DNA from 2 places in the Nocardioides sp. LS1 genome. Region 2 is predicted to be linked to the other one. Evidence: predicted binding sites of a transcription regulator. Region 2 holds the regulator's gene; the other holds the start of a gene.

Region 1 (4,412 bases), on a different contig from region 2:
ACGCTTCCCGTGCGGGAAGGGCAGGACGATCGCGAGCAGGAAGACGACGACCATCGACACGATGATCGAGGCGTTGGTGGCGCTGATGCTGATGACGCCCCAGTGGAGGTAGTGCCCCGCCGCGAGGGCGGTGGAAGGGTGGAACCACATGACCGGTCACCTCGAGCCCCGGGTGCCGGGTGGCGCCCGCTGGCTCCAGCGTGGGCCGCGGATCGGGCGACCGGTAGGGCCGATGGCCCGGGCCGAAGGTCACCTCGTGGGTCAGCCGACCCGGTCCCAGCCCCGCCGCGGCCGGTGGCTGCCGAGCTGGACGTCCCGGCTGCGGTAGACGATGTAGGGCCGGGTCAGGTAGCCCAGCGGCGCGCTGAAGACGTGCACCAGCCGGGTGAAGGGCCAGAGCGCGAACAGCCCGAACGCGACCAGCGCGTGCAGCTGGAAGCCCAGCGGGGCGTCGGCCATCAGGGACGCATCGGGGTTGAAGGCGAGGAACGAGCGGTACCAGACCGAGACGCCCTCGCGGTAGTTGTAGTCGCCGCCGACGGTGAGGATCGAGCCGGCCACGGTGTTCCACATCCCCAGGACGATCACCGCGGCCAGGAAGGCGTACATGACCTTGTCCATGGGGGTGGTCGCGGAGAAGACCGGTCCGGTGGTGCGGCGACGGTAGATGAGGATCGCCATGCCGACCACGGTCATCACGCCGGCGAGCAGTCCGCCGGCGACCGCCACCAGCAATGGCGCGAAATCGGCCGCCCCTCCCGGGAGACGGCAGCAGGGCCCCGGTCCGAAGACCGGGGCCCTGCTGGTGGAGCGTGTGGTGAGGCGGGACTCAGAAGTCCATGCCGCCCATGCCACCGGACGGGTCGCCCATCGGGGCGGCCTTCTCCGGCTTGTCGGCCACGACGGCCTCGGTGGTGAGGAACAGCGCGGCGATCGACGCGGCGTTCTGCAGCGCCGAGCGGGTCACCTTGGCGGGGTCGATGATGCCGGAGGCGATCATGTCGACGTACTCGCCGGTGGCCGCGTTGAGACCGTGACCGGGGGTCAGGTTGCGCACCTTCTCCGCCACGACGCCGCCCTCGAGGCCGGCGTTGATCGCGATCTGCTTGAGCGGGGCGTCGGACGCGAAGCGCACGATGTTGGCACCGGTCGCCTCGTCGCCGACGAGCTCGAGCTTGTCGAACGCGGTGGCCGCAGCCTGCACGAGCGCCACGCCGCCACCGGCGACGATGCCCTCCTCGACGGCCGCCTTCGCGTTGCGAACGGCGTCCTCGATGCGGTGCTTGCGCTCCTTGAGCTCGACCTCGGTGGCCGCGCCGACCTTGATGACCGCAACGCCGCCGGCCAGCTTGGCCAGGCGCTCCTGCAGCTTCTCGCGGTCGTAGTCGGAGTCCGACTTCTCGATCTCGGCGCGGATCTGGTTGACCCGACCCTCGATCTGGGCGGTGTCGCCGGCACCCTCGACGATGGTGGTCTCGTCCTTGGTGATGACGACCTTGCGGGCCTGGCCGAGCATCTCGATGCCGGTCGACTCGAGCTTGAGGCCGACCTCCTCGGAGATGACCTGGCCGCCGGTCAGGATCGCGATGTCCTGCAGCATGGCCTTGCGGCGGTCACCGAAGCCCGGGGCCTTGACGGCGACGGACTTGAAGGTGCCACGGATCTTGTTCACGACGAGCGTGGACAGGGCCTCGCCGTCGACGTCCTCGGCGAGGATCAGCAGCGGCTTGCCGGACTGCATGACCTTCTCGAGGAGCGGCAGCAGGTCCTTGACCGAGGAGATCTTGGAGTTGGCGATGAGGACGTAGGGGTCCTCCAGCACGGTCTCCATGCGCTCCGGGTCGGTCACGAAGTACGCCGAGATGTAGCCCTTGTCGAAGCGCATGCCCTCGGTGAGCTCGAGGTCGAGCCCGAAGGTGTTGGACTCCTCGACGGTGATGACACCTTCCTTGCCGACCTTGTCCATCGCCTCGGCGATGATCTCGCCGACGGTGGTGTCAGCGGCGGAGATCGAGGCCGTGGCCGCGATCTGCTCCTTGGTCTCGATGTCGATCGCCATGTTGGACAGCTGCTCGGAGACAGCGGCCACGGCGGCCTCGATGCCGCGCTTGAGGCCCATCGGGTTGGCACCCGCGGCCACGTTGCGCAGACCCTCGCGGACCATCGCCTGGGCGAGAACGGTCGCGGTCGTCGTGCCGTCGCCGGCGACGTCGTCGGTCTTCTTGGCGACCTCCTTGACGAGCTCGGCGCCGATCTTCTCGTAGGGGTCCTCGAGCTCGATCTCCTTGGCGATGCTCACACCGTCGTTGGTGATCGTGGGGGCGCCCCACTTCTTCTCCAGGACGACGTTGCGGCCCTTGGGACCGAGGGTGACCTTGACGGCGTCAGCGAGCGTGTTCATGCCACGCTCGAGGCCGCGCCGGGCCTCCTCGTTGAAAGCAATAAGCTTGGGCATTTCAGCCATTCCTCACGCGTATGAGTTCATGGGGACCCGATCGGTGGGCTGCCCGCGACGGACGGTCGAGACTTGCTGGCGAACCCTTTCTCGCCAGGGTCTGGACCTCAACGTCACCGATCCGGTGTTGTCACTCTCATGCTACGAGTGCCAGCGTCATGTTTAGCACTCGACCCCCGAGAGTGCAAGGAGATCGCGGCTACCGTGGGGGTCATGCACCTGCCCGACCAGCTCCGCACCCCCGTCCCCCTCATCGGCGCCCCGATGGCCGGCCCGGGCGGCGGCCGGCTCGCCCACGCGGTCGGCGCGGCCGGCGGCCTCGGGATGATCGGGGTCGCGGCCACCCGCGACGGCGGCTGGATCCGCGGGCAGGCGGCGATCGCCGGCGCCGACGGGACGCCGTACGGCGTGGGCCTGATGGCCTGGGCCCTGCCCGACGCCCCCGACCAGCTCGAGGCGGTCCTCGAGCTGCGCCCGGCGCTGGTCTCGGTCTCCTTCGGCGAGTACGCCGGCCCCCTCGGCCGGCTGCGCGAGGCCGGGATCCTGACCGCGACCCAGGTCGGGTCGCTCGACGACCTCGAGGCCGCCCTGGACGCGGGTGCCGACGTCCTGGTCGTGCGGGGTGCCGAGGCGGGCGGCCACGGACGCAACGCGATGGCCACGCTGCCGCTGCTCCAGCTCGTGCTGGACCGGACCAACCTGCCCGTCTACGCCGCCGGCGGGATCCTGAACCACCGCGGGCTCGCCGCCGTGGTGGCGGCCGGTGCCGCGGGCGCCTGGGTCGGCACCGCCTTCCTCGGCTGCGTCGAGACCGACACGTCCCCGCGGGCCCGGCAGGCGCTGTTCGCCGCCACCGAGACCGGCTACGGCCGGGTCTTCGACGTGGCCCAGCAGGCGGCCTGGCCCCGCGAGTTCGGGGGCCGTGCCGTGGCCAACGCCTACTTCGACGCGTGGGTCGGCCACGAGGACGACCTCGACGAGGCGGCGCGCGAGCGCCACCGCAAGGCCGTCGAGGCCGAGGACTTCACCACCGCCCACCTCTACGCCGGCGAGGGAGTGGTCGCGCTGGAGCACGAGCTCACCGCCGCCGACGTGGTGGCGGAGTTCGCCCGGGCACTGCCCTCAGCGTGAGAGCCGGGCCGCGACGGCCTCGGCGAACGGGATCGCGTTGAGGGGCATCACGTCGAGGTAGAGCCCGGGCTCGGTCACCTCGATCTCGCTGACCACCAGCCTGCCGTCGTGCCGCATCATGTCGACGCGGCCGTAGACGATCTCGGCGCCGATCAGGTCCGCCGCCGCGGCGACGGCCCGGGCCGCCAGCAGCGCGGCCTCGTCGGTCAGCTCGACCGGCCGGGAGCGGCCGCCGAAGTGCTCGTGCACCCGGATCTCCCCCGAGGCGGGACGCTTGTCGACCTGGCTCACCGGTCGGCCGTCGATGACGAAGACCGAGGTCTCGCCAGTGTCGCGCACCGACTCCACGAGCGGCTGCACCACCCACGGCCCGCCCGGGCTGTCGGCCGCGGGCAGCCAGGTTCGGGCGTCGTCGACGACCTCGACACCGAAGCCCCCGGCGCCGACGCGGGGCTTGACGACCGAGACGCCGTAGCCGGCCGCGGCGAGCCGGACCTCCTCGTCGTCGTCGGCGGTCCGGGTCGGCACGACGGGAAGGCCGGCCTCGGCGAGGTCGACGAGGTAGCCCTTGTCGGTGTTCCAGCGGAACACCTCGACCCCGTTGAGCAGGGCGGGGCCGACCCCCGCTGCCCAGCCGAGGAACTCCCCGAGCCGGCTGGTGTAGTCCCACGTCGACCGGACGGCCACGACCCGGGCCGCAGCCCAGTCGACCGACGGGTCGTCCCACAGCACCCACCGGCTGGCGATGCCGGCTGCGTCCAGGGCCGCGTCGAGGGCGACGTGGCCGGGCTCGCCGTCGGGCCAGTCCGCACACGTGACGAGCAGG
Region 2 (4,412 bases):
TGAGCGAGAACGCCGTCCCGTAGGGGTCCGCGAGAAGACGCTCGTTGTGTCAGCGAGCAGACGGAACAGGACGAGCGGCAGGAGCACAGTTCGGAACAACCAGGGCGAGCGGCCCACCAACAGAGGAGAACAACCATGAACGACAACCCGATCAACGAGCCGACCGACGAGGACGTGGAAGGTCACCGCAGGGCGGGCGGCCACACGTTCGCCGAGGACGAGGACGTCGAGGGCCACCGCAGGGCGGGCGGCCACACGCTCACCGACGACGAGGACGTCGAGGGTCACCGCAGGGCCGGCGGCCACACGCTCTCCGAGGACGAGGACGTCGAGGGCCACCGCAGGGCCGGCGGCCACACGCTCACCGACGACGAGGACGACGTCGAGGGCCACCGCAGGATGGGTGGACCCACGCTGACGGACGAGGACGACGTCGAGGGCCACCGCAGGGCCGGCGGCCACACCCTGGCCGAGGACGAGGACGTGGAGGGTCACCGCCACTTCATCGCCGAGGGCGCGGACGACGACGTCGAGGGTCACGTCCAGCCCCGCCGCGACATCGACATCGAGCGCTGAGCGCCCGGTCGAGCCCTCGGGCCGCGTGGCCCGCTCGTCAGATCGGCCCGGACCTCCAGGGGTTCCGGGCCGGTCGTGCGTGCGCCCGGACCAGCATCAGATCAGCGGCAGCCGCTTCTGACTGCGGGGCAGCTGCTCGTAGCCACGGCGTACGGCGTGTCCGAGCACCTCGCGCAGGTAGGGCCAGTCGCCCACCTCGAGGGCCTGGTCGACCGGCACGCCCCGGGTCGCGAGGTCGCGGATCGTCTCCGCGACGATGCCGATCGCGTTGCGCTGCTCCTCGACGAAGTCGCGGGTGACCGGGGCGCCGTGACCGGGCACCACCACCGTCGACGACGTGGTCAGCCCCAGCACGATGTCGAGCGAGAGCGGCCACTCCAGCGGGTAGCAGTCGCCGCCGAAGCCCGGCGCCGCCGACTCCTCCACCAGGTCGCCCGCCAGCAGCACGTCGACGTCGGGCACGCGCACCACGAGATCGCCGCCGGTGTGGCCGCGCCCGGGGTGCACCAGCTCGACCGCCCGGTCGCCCAGGTCGAGGGAGACCGCGGAGGAGAACGTCGTGTCGGCCACGACGACCTCGGTCTCCAGGACCTCGTCGCGGTGCGGGTCGGACGGGTCGTCGCGGTAGAGGCCCTTGATCCGCTCGGCCGCCTCCAGGGTCCGCGCCGCCGCCGTCTCGTGGGCGTGGATCGGGATCTGCCCGTAGGCGCTGCGGAACATCCCGTTGCCGAAGGTGTGGTCGAAGTGCTCGTGGGTGTTGACCACGCCGACCACCTCGCCCGCGCCCAGCCGGCGTACGTCGTCGAGGACCGCGCGCGCGGCCAGCGCCGAGGCGTGCGTGTCGACCGCGAGCAGCCCGCGGTCACCGCCGACCAGTGTGATGTTCACGTCGAACCACTCGTAGCGCGCGACCCACACGCGCTCGGCCACCTCCGTGAACTCCGTCATGGCCCGAGACCCTAGTACTCTTGGCACTCCGAACACGCGAGTGCCAAGACTGACGACAGCGGCGAGGAGGTCACGATGCAGGAAGAGCGCAGGCTCGCCGTGCTCCGCGCCATCGTCGAGGACTACGTCTCCACCGAGGAGCCGGTCGGGTCCAAGGCCCTGGTGGAGCGCCACGGGCTCGGCGTCTCGCCGGCCACGGTGCGCAACGACATGGCCGCGCTGGAGGAGGAGGGGTTCATCACCCAGCCCCACACCAGCGCCGGCCGGGTGCCCACCGACAAGGGCTACCGCCTGTTCGTGGACCGGCTCTCGACGGTCAAGCCGATGAGCGCCGCCGAGCGCAAGGCGATCTCGACCTTCCTCGACGGGGCCGTCGACCTCGACGACGTCGTGCAGCGCTCGGTGCGGACGCTCTCGCAGCTGACCCGCCAGGTCGCCGTCGTGCAGTACCCCACGCTCTCGCGCTCCACCGTCCGGCACGTCGAGCTGGTCGCGCTCGCGCCCACCCGGCTGCTCGCGGTGCTGATCCTGTCGACCGGCCGGGTCGAGCAGCGCATGGTCGAGGTCGAGACACCGGTCAGCGACGAGGACCTCGCCGACCTCCGGCTCACCGTCAACCGCGCCGCGACGGGTGCCGTGATCGCCGACGCGGTCACCGCGCTGCGTTCCGCCGTACCTCTGGTCGACGGTGAGGCGACCCGTGCGGTCGTCGACGTGCTCGTCGAGGTGCTCGTCGACCACCGCTCCGACGAGCGGATCGCGGTCGGCGGCGCGGCCAACCTCGCGCGCTACGGCGACAGCTTCGACTCCGCGGTCCGGCCGCTGCTCGAGGCGCTGGAGGAGCACGTGGTGCTGCTCAAGCTGCTCGGCGAGGCCTCCACCGGCGGCGCGGTCACCGTCCGGATCGGTCACGAGGGCCCCTACCAGGAGCTGTCGGCCACCAGCGTCGTCGCGACCGGCTACGGCCCGCGCGACGAGGCCGTGGCGACCTTGGGGATCGTCGGCCCGACCCGCATGGACTACCCCGGCACGATGGCGGCGGTCCGCGCGGTCGCCCGCTACGTCTCGCGCATCCTCGACGAGGGCTGAGGCCCGCTTCCCCGAACGCCCCCCCACAGCAACGAGAAGGAACGTGTTTTGAGTCAGGACCTGTACGACCTCCTCGGTGTCGCCCGCGACGCGGACGCCGACGCCATCAAGAAGGCCTACCGGCGTCTGGCCCGGCAGCTGCACCCGGACGTCAACCCGGACCCCGAGACGCAGGAGAAGTTCAAGGAGGTCTCGATGGCCTACGAGGTGCTCTCCGACCCCCAGAAGCGCGCGGCCTACGACCGCGGCGGCGACCCGTTCGGCGGGCAGGGCGGCGGCTTCGGGCAGGGCGCCGGCTTCTCCTTCACCGACATCATGGACGCGTTCTTCGGCGGCGGGGCGCCCGGCGCGGCCCAGGGCCGCGGCCCGCGCCCGCGCGTACGCCGCGGCCAGGACGCCCTGATCCGCCTCGAGGTGGACCTCGCCGAGGCCGCCTTCGGCACGGCCCGCGAGCTCAAGGTCGACACCGCCGTCCTGTGCACCACCTGCAACGGTGACGGCGCCGCCCCCGGCAGCCACCCGATCCCGTGCGAGACCTGCCGCGGTGCGGGCGAGGTCGCCCACGTGCAGCGGTCGTTCCTCGGCGAGATCCGCACGCTGCGCCCGTGCGCGGCGTGCCGCGGCTTCGGCTCGATCATCCCCGAGCCGTGCCGGGAGTGCTCCGGTGACGGCCGGGTCCGCTCGCGCCGCACGCTGACGGTCAAGATCCCCGCCGGCGTCGACAACGGCACCCGCGTCCAGCTCACCGAGCAGGGCGAGGTCGGCCCCGGCGGCGGCCCCGCCGGCGACCTCTACGTCGAGATCCACATCGCGCCGCACGAGACCTTCACCCGCCACGGCAACGACCTGCACTGCACCGTCTCGGTGCCGATGTCGGCGGCCGCCCTGGGCACCACGCTGACCCTGCCGACGCTGGAGGCCGACGTCGAGAGCGGCGCCGACTCGGGCGTCGAGACGTCCTTCGAGCTCGAGCTCAAGCCCGGCACCCAGTCCGGCACCGAGCAGATCCTGCGCGGCCGGGGCGTGCCCGGGCTGCGCGGCGGTCGCGGCGACCTGGTCGTCAGCGTGATCGTCGAGACGCCGACCAAGCTGGACGCGCGCCAGGAGGAGCTGCTCCGCGAGCTCGCCGCCCTCCGCGGCGAGGAGTCGCCGACCGGCCAGGTCCGTCCCGGCAACAAGTCGTTCTTCGGCCGCCTCCGCGACTCGTTCAACCAGCACTGATGTCGCTGCCGGTCCACCTGGTGCCCTCGCTCGCGGGCGTCGCCGCCGGGTCGTCGGTCGAGGTCACCGGCGACGAGGCGCACCACGCCGTCGCCGTACGCCGGCTGCGGGTGGGGGAGCAGGTCGTGCTGACCGACGGGCTGGGGGTCTCGGTCACGGGCTCCGTCTCGTCGACCGGGAAGCGGGTCTTCTCGGTGGAGGTGTCGTCGGTGTCTGCGTCCGCGCCGCCGTCGCCCTCGCTGGTGGTCGTCCAGGCGATCCCCAAGGGCGACCGCGGCGAGCTCGCCGTCGAGATGCTCACCGAGATCGGCGTCGCCGAGATCGTCCCGTGGGCGGCGTCGCGCAGCGTCGCCGTCTGGAAGGGCGAGCGGGCGGTGAAGTCACTGGCCCGCTGGCGGTCCACGGCGCGCGAGGCGGCCAAGCAGTCGCGCCGGTCGTGGTTCCCCGAGGTGACCGAGATGGCGTCGACCGCCTCGGTCGCGTCGTTGATCGGGTCGGCCGACCTCGCTGTCGCGCTCCACGAGGAGGCGTCGGTGCCGCTCTCGTCGGTCGCCGTGCCCGCCTCCGGGCGGATCGTC

What was found. Region 2 encodes HrcA, which represses chaperone genes, less so after heat shock. Its sites were predicted from a motif close to TTGGCACTCGNNNNNNNCGAGTGCCAA; they were not measured.
Region 1: a site for HrcA is predicted at 2,618-2,644, ahead of groL (chaperonin GroEL). Genes of this name have one in related genera too.

Annotation. Positions count from the first base shown of each region.
Region 1 is NZ_BIFF01000002.1:1,899,226-1,903,637, reverse strand. Features, by position in the region: gene EJF31_RS13800 (hypothetical protein) at 1-150, opposite strand, end outside; gene narI (respiratory nitrate reductase subunit gamma) at 262-729, opposite strand; gene groL (chaperonin GroEL) at 830-2,455, opposite strand; gene EJF31_RS13785 (nitronate monooxygenase family protein) at 2,669-3,586, shown strand; gene EJF31_RS13780 (RimK family alpha-L-glutamate ligase) at 3,578-4,412, opposite strand, start outside.
Region 2 is NZ_BIFF01000001.1:453,708-458,119, forward strand. Features, by position in the region: gene EJF31_RS02130 (S8 family serine peptidase) at 1-23, shown strand, start outside; gene EJF31_RS02135 (hypothetical protein) at 136-576, shown strand; gene EJF31_RS02140 (MBL fold metallo-hydrolase) at 673-1,524, opposite strand; gene hrcA (heat-inducible transcriptional repressor HrcA) at 1,600-2,613, shown strand; gene dnaJ (molecular chaperone DnaJ) at 2,662-3,834, shown strand; gene EJF31_RS02155 (16S rRNA (uracil(1498)-N(3))-methyltransferase) at 3,834-4,412, shown strand, end outside.